One region of the Rhizobium sp. CRRU65 genome, then DNA from elsewhere that is predicted to be linked to it. Evidence: riboswitches for the same ligand, from Rfam matches in the RefSeq annotation. Region 1 holds a riboswitch; each other region holds the start of a gene.
What was found. Region 1 has a riboswitch for FMN ahead of ACM5SV_RS10810 (DMT family transporter). Riboswitches for the same ligand answer to the same signal wherever they lie in the genome.

Region 1 (3,269 bases):
CGAGACGGCCCGAGGGCTTGGCCTTGCTTTCGGAGGTGTTGACGGCAACCAGTGCCTTGCCGGCGCTCCAGGTGACCGATGTCGGCTCGCCGTCCATCATCAGCGCGCCGCCGGCCTTCGGGGCCTTGGCATCGGTAATGTCGATAAAGCCGATCGCGCCGAGCGGGCTGTCGCTATAGATCAGCGTGTTGCCGTCTTCGGTCGCGGTGATGATCTCGGCGGAGCTCACCGAAAGCTTGTCCTTATCAACAGGCAGGTTCTCTGCGACCGGGAAGGAAGCGATGCGGTTGAAAACCGGCTCGGCCGCGGCCGGAAAGGCGACGGATGCGAGAAGCACGGCAGCGAGCGCTGCCTTGCGCGATGAAATTGTCATGAAATCCCCCATGTGTCGAACATTCGAAACATGAGTTTTCTGCGCGAGCGGCATGACAGAGGCATGACAGATGCGGCATTTTGCGTCAGATCATGTCAGGCTCTGGTTTGCGCTCCCGGCGCATCTCGTTTCGCATGATGAACAGCGAAGCAGACAAGATGAGAGCCGCTCCCAGCCAGAGATAACCCGCCGGCGCATAACCGAAGAACAGCCAACCGGCCAGCACGTTCAACGGCAGCTTCAGATCGTCGAACGGCTGGACATAGGCGGCATCCGCTGCGGCATAGGCTAGCGTCAGGAAATACTGCGCTACCGCGGTCAGCAGCCCCGCCAGCAGGAACAGGGCAAGGGTTGCGCCCGTCGGCACTGCAAAGCCTGCCGCAAGCGCCAGCCCGCCATTTATCGGCGTCAGCAGAACGAGCAGCCAGACGGTGATCGTCTCTGGCCGTTCGATGCCTGTCAGGCTCTTGGTGATCAGCGACGAGGCGCCCCACAGCAGCGCCGAAAGCACAGGCAAGAGAGCCGCCCAGCCAAAACCATCAGACCATGGCTGCAGAATGATCATCGCTCCGGTGAAACCCGCTGCCGTCGCGGCCCAGCGGGCCGGGCCCACGCGCTCCCCGAGGAAAAGCCGGGCGCCCAGAATGATGAAGAAGGGCGAGGTCATCACCAGTGCGATCGCCTGCCAGATCGGCACCGTGGCAAGGCCGGCGACCCAGGCCTCGACGCCGAGCGCGGCAAGCGCGACGCGCGCGAGGTGACGCCAAGGATAGTGCGTGCGCATCGCCGCAAGGCCGAGCCTCTTCAGGAACGGCAGCGAAAACAGGAAGGCGAAGCCATATTGCCAGAAGGCTGCGGACGCCGAGGGAAAGGCAAGCTTCATCGTCAGCCATTGGGTGACGACGTTGAGAAGCGAAAAGGCAATGCCGGCAAGGACCATCCAGATGGCACCGACAACGGCGCGGGACGGCTCGACGGCAACAGAAGTCTGATTCATGTCTTTCATCCAAAACAGGGACCAACATAAATCAGGACGCATGAGCCACGACCAAGCGACACAGGGCAACCCTGCCCTCCGCGTGGCCGACACTCATTCTCTTCCATCCGGACTTTAACCGTCGGCTCCGGAATCACACCGGATCTGCTGACCCCTCCTCCGCATGGGCGCGAAAGAAGGCGCTCGCGGGCTCAGGCCGAAACCCTTACCGCCGGTGGGGAGTTTCACCCCGCCCTGAGAACAGAACTGTCGTAGATCAAAGCCCCCGCGACGGCAAGATCCGCCCAAACAAAAGGGGTCCGGCAAAGCCGAACCCCTCTCAAATCCTACACAACCGGTCTCGTTTCCGGCTGGCGGATAATCTCAGATCAGCCGTTGACGGCGTCCTTCAGGCCCTTGCCGGGCGTGAATTTCGGCACGTTGCGAGCCGGAATGTCGACTTCAGCGCCCGTCGACGGGTTACGGCCCTTCGATGCGGCACGATGAGAAACGGTGAAGCTGCCGAAACCCGCGAGGCGAATGTCGCCCTTGTTCTTGAGTTCAGCCTGGACAACGTCGAAAACCGCGTCAACAGCGGAAGCCGCGTCAGACTTCGTCAGTCCTGCCTTTTCGGCTACTGCGGACACGAGTTCATTCTTGTTCATGTTTCCACCCCTTTCTAAATGGTATGAAACGACTCAAAAGTAAGCTAGGCGCAGAATAGGTTTCATCAGGCCCGCCGAAAACCCAAAAGCCCTGCAAATCAAGGAAAAGCAAGCGTCTACATGACGTTTTCACAAAAAAGGCTGGCGTTTCCGCCAGCCTTTTTCCGTGTTTTGGGCCAATTGGGCATAAATGTGGCAAAGGCCACTCAATGCGCTATGGTTGCGCCTGTCTCATCGAGGCCTTCGACCGATGTGATGACCGGCGTTTCCACCGTGCCATCCCATTCGATTGGCTCCGGCCGCCGGATCAGCGCGTGCTTGATCACCTCGCCCATGCGGGATACCGGGATGATCTCCATGTTGTTCTTCACGTTGTCAGGAATCTCCGCCAGGTCCTTGGCGTTTTCCTCCGGAATCAGCACCTTCTTGATGCCGCCGCGAAGCGCTGCGAGCAGCTTTTCCTTGAGACCGCCGATCGGCAGCACACGGCCACGAAGCGTGATTTCACCGGTCATGGCCACATGCCTGTCCACGGGGATGCCGGTCATGATCGAGACGATCGCGGTTGCCATGGCGACACCAGCCGAGGGACCATCCTTCGGGGTTGCGCCTTCCGGCACGTGCACGTGGATGTCGCTCTTGTCGAAGCGCGGCGGCTCGATGCCGAAATCGACAGCGCGCGAGCGGACATAGGAGGCCGCTGCCGAGATCGATTCCTTCATGACTTCCTTCAGATTGCCGGTGACCGTCATGCGGCCCTTGCCCGGCATCATCACACCTTCGATGGTCAGCAGCTCGCCGCCGACTTCCGTCCAGGCAAGACCGGTCACGACGCCAACCTGATCCTCGCCCTCTGCTTCGCCATGGCGGAAGCGCGGGACGCCCAGATAGTCGGAGATGTTGGCAGCCGTCACGTGAACGGCCTTCGTCTTGCCCTTGATGATCTCGGTGACCGCCTTGCGGGCGAGTTTCATCAGCTCGCGCTCGAAGTTGCGGACGCCGGCTTCGCGGGTGTAATGCTGGCTGATCGACATCAGGGCGTCGTCACTGACCGAGAATTCTTCCGGCTGCAACGCATGTTCCTTGATGGCCTTCGGCAACAGGTGCCGCTTGGCGATTTCGCGCTTTTCATCCTCTGTGTAGCCGGCGATACGGATGATCTCCATGCGGTCCATCAGAGGCGCTGGAATGTTCAGCGTATTCGCCGTCGTGATGAACATCACATCCGACAGGTCGTATTCGACTTCCAGATAGT
Region 2 (3,269 bases), on a different contig from region 1:
GCTGAGCCAAGCGCACTATAACGCCTCCAAGGCGGGCGTCATCCATATGTCGAAGTCCATGGCGATGGAATGGGTCGACCGCGGCATTCGCGTCAACACCATCTCCCCCGGATACACGGCAACGCCCATGAACACCCGTCCGGAGATGGTCCACCAGACCAAGCTCTTCGAAGAGCAGACGCCGATGCAGCGCATGGCAGCGGTGGACGAGATGGTAGGCCCGGCGGTGTTTCTGCTGTCGAATGCAGCAAGTTTCGTGACCGGCGTCGATCTTCTCGTCGACGGCGGTTTCTGCTGCTGGTGATGAGAAAGCTCATTGCCGCTGCTGGAAAGTGACCGATCTCGCTTCCTCCCTGGCTGAGATCGAGGCGCTGAAGGGACCAACGGGCAAGACGGCGTGCGATATCGCCGTCTTGCCCGCCCTTCACGCTGATCGAACGGGTTGTCGAACGGACCGAGGGCTCGGATCGTCATCGGCGCTCTAGACTGCCTGAATTCGCGACAACCGTTTGATCTCCAATAATGATCGCATGGTAGGTCGCACCCAGATTTGCTGTTTATCGACGGACAAGGAAAGAGCATGAAACGCTTTGAGCAGAAGACTGTCGTCATTACCGGGGGTAGCCGCGGCATCGGAGCGGCGATCGCCAAACGCTTCGCGAAAGAAGGCGCCAATCTCGTCGTCTCGGCCAATGAGGACCTGGTCCACGGCGTCGCCGAACAGATCCGGGCCGAAGGCGGCAAGGCGATCTCCTTCATCGGCGATGTCACCGACAAGGCAAGCGTCACCGCCCTCTACGATGCCGCCGAGAAGGAATTCGGCTCGGTCGACGTTTCGATCCAGAATGCTGGCGTCATCACCATCGCCCGCGTCGAGGACCTGACCGAAAACGAGTGGGACAAGGTCATGGCCGTCAACACCAAGGGCGTCTTCCTCTGCGCCCAGGAGGCAATATCACGAATGCGCAAGCACAAGCGCGGCGGCCGCATCATCAACACCGCTTCCGGCCAGGCGCGCGACGGCTTCATCTACACCCCGCATTATGCCGCCTCGAAAATGGGGGTCGTCGGCATCACCCAGAGCCTGGCCAAGGAAGTCGCGACCGAGAAGATCACCGTCAACGCCTTCTGCCCCGGCATCATCGAGACCGACATGTGGGCCTATAACGACCAGGCCTGGGGCAAGCTGCTCGGCAACTACGCCCCCGGCGAGCTGATGAAGGAATGGGTCGAGGGCATCCCGATGAAACGGGCCGGCTCTGGGGAAGATGTCGCAGGCCTGGTGACCTTCCTCGCCAGCGATGACGCCGCCTATATCACCGGCCAGACGATCAATGTCGACGGCGGCCTGATCATGTCCTGATGCAGGCGCCCAAAATTGCGTAGCGGTTTTGGGACAACGACATGCATCGAACAAAGAGCAAACCACCAGCGAAGTGCGGAAGGCGACACGGTCGTCGCCTCCGTGTGAACAGTGTGTCCATCGGCGTCAGGGCAGCTTTGCATTTTTGCCTGGTCGAGTGACCTTGCCATCCGCCTGTTTTTGATCCTATCTTTGAAGTGTTCTCAGGGCGGGGTGTAATTCCCCACCGGCGGTATCAGGAGCAATCCTGGAGCCCGCGAGCGCTTCCGGCACCTCCTGTCGGAAGGTCAGCAGATCCGGTGAGATGCCGGAGCCGACGGTATAGTCCGGATGGAAGAGGACAACACGGGCAGTCGCACTCCATCCCGGAGTCGGCCGACGTTTGTTCGCCCAAGGGCAGAAGGCTCGCTCACGGACTGAGCCGAGCAGACCATGTCAGTCAGCTGACATAACCCTTGAAAGGCCAGACAGCATGACTATCGCAACAATCGAAGATGCCATATCAGCCATTGCCAGCGGCAAGATGGTCGTCGTCGTCGACGACCAGAACCGGGAAAATGAAGGTGATATCGTGGTCGCGGCCGATGCCGTCACCCCTGAGGCAATCGCCTTCATGATGACCCACGCCCGTGGACTCGTCTGCATCGCCATGGAAGGCGAGCGTCTCGATGCGCTCGATATTCCGCTCATGGTGCCCAACAACACGGAATCGCACAAAACCGCCTTCACGGTCTCGGTCGATTATCTCAAGGGCACGACGACCGGTATCTCGGCTGCCGACCGCGCCGCCACCGTCCGCGCCCTGGTCGACGATCGCGCAAAGCCCGCCGAATTCGCCCGCCCCGGCCATATCTTCCCGCTGCGCTCCAACCCCCGCGGCGTGCTCGGCCGCCCCGGCCACACCGAAGCCGCCGTCGATCTCGCCCGCCTCGCCGGACGGATCCCCGCCGGCGTCATCTGCGAAGTCGCCAACGACGACGGAACCATGTCCCGCCTGCCCGAACTCACGCTCTTCGCCGAACGCCACAACCTCCCCCTCGTCACCATCGAGGACCTGGTCGCCTATCTCGACCGCCAGGCGGCAAAAGACATACGCGAAGTCGCCTGATCTGCGCAAAGCGGCCAGCCCCGTCCTTCGAGGCCCCTGCGGGGCACCTCAGGATGAGGCTGGAGAGAGGTTGCGACCTGGTTCAACGGGAAGCGCAGCGGCATGGCACACGGACCAGCCCTCATCCTGAGGCACGCAGGCCGCAGGCCGCAGCCTCGAAGGACGAGGGCGGGTGGCTGGGTCCCAGACGCGCACGGCTGGTTGCCACAGCACACCCTATTTCCTGCCCCTATGTTCGGCTGATCGAAACCCCACCATCTGCCAGCATCGCCGTGCCGGTCACGAAGCTCGACATGTCGGAGGCGAGGAAAAGCGCCGCATTGGCGATCTCTTCGGGTTGCGCCATGCGTTTCAGCGCATGCAGCCCCTCCACGAAGGCGAGCACCTCCGGCGTGGCATCAGGCGCGTTGGTGATGCTGGCGGGTGTGTCGGTGCCGCCGGGAAGCAGTGCGTTGACGCGGATCTTCTGCGCTCCGAGTTCAGCGGCGAGCACCTGCACGAAGCCGATCAGCCCCGCCTTGCTCGCCGCATAGGCGGCCATGCCAGGCATGCCGACGGTGTGGCCGACGAAAGTCGAGGTGAAGATCAGCGATCCGCCGCCTTTTGCCATCGCCGCCGACTGGTGTTTGGCGCCGAGGAAGGCGGCGGTGAGATTGGTCTCGATCGTCTCGCGCCAGCCCTCCAGCGACAGCCCGGCGACCGGCCCCATCTCACCGAGGATGCCGGCATTGTTGAAGGCGATGTCGAGCCCACCGAAGCGCGAGACCGCCGTTTCGACGAGCCTTGCCTGCAGCGCCT
Region 3 (3,269 bases), on a different contig from region 1:
CAAGGACATCCCGGAGTGACCGCTTGCGGTCATCCCCGGGCTCGGAAAAAGGCGTCCACTCCCCTGTCGAAAAACCATGCGCCGCGGTGGAAAACAAAAAATAAACACTTTAAACTTGCGCAACTTTGATTCCATTATAGGGCCATTCGTCATCGTGTGATTGAGGGGTACGATGGGCACGATATTCTGGCCGAAAGATCCGCTGGATGGGAATGACATGACGCTGCTGATGTCGATCCTTCGGCGATGGTGCGAAAGGTATCAGGTCGAGCTGACGGCGGAGGAGAGCAGCCGCAAGGCGAAGGAACTCGTCGAATGGTTCGAATTCGGCGTCAAGGATCCCGTCGAACTCGAGGAGTTGATCGACGACAAGCACTGGCTCGTCAGCAGGATCTGACCCTCTCGGGCAAATCGCAAGAACGCTGGCTGTCAGCGTCAGCGACGCCGTTTCATGAGAAAAGGCCGGGCGAAAATCGCTCCGGCCTTCGTCCATTTGCATCTAAGCGAGACCCTTAGTCATCCCGCCAACGACGGTCGCGATCCCAACGCCGCTCATGGCGCCAGCGCGGCCCATCCCAATCGCGGTGACGCCGCTCCCAGCCCCAGCGGGGCGGACCACCGTAGAAAGCGACGGGCGGCGGGCGTCTCCAGCTTCGCCGGCATTCGCCCCAGCGCGTCAGATGCCAGCCGCGACCGCAGGCGTAGTCGACCTTTGTGACACTGCTCTGGACATTGATTGTCCCCATCGGCATTGCCTCCGCGGTACCGATCGAGAGGCTGCCGGCAAGCAAGGCAGCCGCGATAGAAAGTGCCTTCATCGTGAACTCCATTTTCAATCCAGCCGTCCGCAGATTAGGACCGCTAAATTGAACTGGAGATGAACTGCGCGTTCATGTTTGCGGTAGCAAAAGAAGCGCTTCCGCACGACCCGCTTGGGCGCTCGCCGACCGTTGTTGTCACAACCGCAAGCGCATCAGAGACGCCCCGCTGCCGGCAAATTTGTTCATGTCCGGCCGTAAAAAGCGTCGGGACCCGGATCCCGCCCGGCGGCGACTTCGGTCAGGCGCCCCAGGTAATGCGCCCAGCCTTCCGCATGGCCGGCGCATTGATCGGCGCTGGGCAGGCCGCTATGAGTGAGCCGCAACAGCGTTCCGCCCTCCTGTTCGATCAGGTCGATCTCGACCAGGCTCGACCCCGGCGGCACCACTTCGCTGCCGTCCCAGCCGAAGCTGTAGGCAAGGCGATGAACCGGCACCACCTCACGAAACGAGCCGCGCGCAAAGCGGGCGCCGGTGACGTTGACGAGATAGAGCCCGCCGGGCTGCGGCTCGACCTGCGCTTCCGTTCCCATCCAGCGCAGGATCTTCTCCGGATCGGTCATCAGCGCAAACACCGCGGCCGGCGGCGCCGCAATATGCGCCTCGCGGTGAACGACGAAAGATTCTGGCATCACTCTCTCCCATGGTTGTCACGGCCCCGCCCAGGCGGAGACAGCGCGTCCTGTCTTGTCGTGCTTCTGACGTGGATGTCCTCACGGAGAGCATGTAGGCGCAAGCTCCTCCTCCGCAAGAGGGATTGCCCGCCGCCATCGGCGAACGAGCGAAATCGCCGCTTGGGGAGCCTGATCCAGCTCCGGCCGCGAAAGCATATCGACCTATTGCCAGCCCGCCGCCTTCCCCCTATTGTCCGCGCCGTTCTCAGGGCGGGGTGCAAGTCCCTACCGGCGGTATGCAATTTCGATTGCGAGCCCGCGAGCGCCTTCTTAGGAAGGGTCAGCAGATCAGGTGAGATGCCTGAGCCGACGGTCATAGTCCGGATGAAAGAGAACGTGCGTTCCTGCCGCCCTTGCGGCTGTCGGGAACGTTCGTGATCGCCTTGGGTGATGTGTCTGTTCGCCAAAGGAGATTACCGTGACACCCACCCGCTACGCCTTCGTCAAAGCCAGTTGGCACGCCGACATCGTCGACCGCGCCCTTCATGGCTTCCATCAGCTTATTCCGCCCGAGCAGGTCGACGTGTTCGACGTCCCCGGCGCATTCGAGATGCCGCTGCTGTCACGCGATCTTGCGGCAACCGGACGTTACTGCGCGGTCATTGCCGCCGCCTTCGTCGTCGACGGCGGAATCTACCGCCACGAATTCGTCGCTCAGGCCGTCGTCGATGGGCTGATGCGCGCCGGCATGGATACGGGCGTGCCGGTACTGTCGGTCTCACTGACGCCGCATCAGTATCAAGAAACCGAGCACCACAAGCAGATCTACCGCGCGCACTTCGTCGAGAAAGGCCGCGAAGCAGCAAAAGCGGCTCTGACGATCGGCAAAACGCGCGCCGCTCTTGCCGCGTAGTCAGCGGTTCGACGAATAGAGGAACGCAGGAGATGAAGACGGCGGGGCACTCCCGCCGTCGACCGCATCAGATCGACTTCACCTCGCCGCCATCCATGCGTAGCGCCGAGCCGGTCATCCAGCGGGCACCCGGCGACACCAGGAAGGCCATCAGTTCGGCGATTTCCTCCGGCTCGCCGTAGCGGGCGATGCCCGCCTGCTCGGGGAAATGCGCGGTCACCTCCTCCACGCTCACACCGTGCAGCCGCGCCCAGTGCTCAAGATAGGAGCGGCGCCGGCCGGTCATGACGGGACCGGGCAGCACGCTGTTGACCTGCACGCCATCGGTGATGCCGCGATCGGAAAAGGCCTTGGCGAGTGCGACGATGGCAGCATTGATGGTACCGACCGCCGCATACGGCGCCTTCGGAAACACCGCCGAATTGCCCGACATCAAGACGACGGAGCCCTTCGCCTCTCTCAGCGCCGGCCATGCCGCAACCGTCAGGCGCCTCGCGCCGTGCAGCTTTAGCGCCAGCCCGTCTTCCCACTGCGCATCGGTCATCTCGAAAAGATCGATCTGCGGCACACCGCCGGCGATGTTGAGCAGCGCATCGATGCGGCCAAAGGCGCCAAGCGCCTGATCGACCACGGCCTGCGCCGCTTCCGGCTCGGCGAGGTCGGCGCCGATGACGAGGGCTTGCGCGCCGCCCGCCCTCACCGCCTGCGCGGTCTCCTCAAGATTGGCGCGGTTGCGCGCGACCAGCACCAGCGCGGAAAAATCGCGCGCGAGGCGCAGCACCGTCGCCTGGCCGATGCCCTGGCTGGCGCCGGTGATGATGGCAACTGTATCAGACATGTCGTCTCTCCTGTTGGCTTGGGCGACCGCCCGCCCCTTCCGGCGGGCAGCGCCTGGTTCTGCTCTCAGCGGGCCAGAAAATCGCG

Region 2: another riboswitch for FMN. It lies ahead of ribB (3,4-dihydroxy-2-butanone-4-phosphate synthase); the one in region 1 lies ahead of ACM5SV_RS10810 (DMT family transporter).
Region 3: another riboswitch for FMN. It lies ahead of ACM5SV_RS14485 (6,7-dimethyl-8-ribityllumazine synthase); the one in region 1 lies ahead of ACM5SV_RS10810 (DMT family transporter).

What each region holds. Positions count from the first base shown of each region.
Region 1 covers NZ_JBLYZH010000004.1:370,239-373,507, reverse strand. Annotated here, with positions in the region: gene ACM5SV_RS10815 (esterase-like activity of phytase family protein) at 1-385, opposite strand, end outside; gene ACM5SV_RS10810 (DMT family transporter) at 459-1,370, opposite strand; FMN riboswitch at 1,462-1,616, opposite strand; gene hupB (DNA-binding protein HupB) at 1,739-2,014, opposite strand; gene lon (endopeptidase La) at 2,221-3,269, opposite strand, start outside.
Region 2 covers NZ_JBLYZH010000014.1:107,179-110,447, reverse strand. Annotated here, with positions in the region: gene ACM5SV_RS25555 (SDR family oxidoreductase) at 1-304, shown strand, start outside; gene ACM5SV_RS25550 (glucose 1-dehydrogenase) at 581-1,363, shown strand; FMN riboswitch at 1,559-1,709, shown strand; gene ribB (3,4-dihydroxy-2-butanone-4-phosphate synthase) at 1,836-2,471, shown strand; gene ACM5SV_RS25540 (SDR family oxidoreductase) at 2,701-3,269, opposite strand, start outside.
Region 3 covers NZ_JBLYZH010000006.1:131,522-134,790, forward strand. Annotated here, with positions in the region: gene ACM5SV_RS14470 (hypothetical protein) at 173-397, shown strand; gene ACM5SV_RS14475 (GCG_CRPN prefix-to-repeats domain-containing protein) at 513-818, opposite strand; gene ACM5SV_RS14480 (SRPBCC family protein) at 1,004-1,450, opposite strand; FMN riboswitch at 1,690-1,832, shown strand; gene ACM5SV_RS14485 (6,7-dimethyl-8-ribityllumazine synthase) at 1,911-2,345, shown strand; gene ACM5SV_RS14490 (SDR family oxidoreductase) at 2,413-3,183, opposite strand; gene ACM5SV_RS14495 (alpha/beta fold hydrolase) at 3,249-3,269, opposite strand, start outside.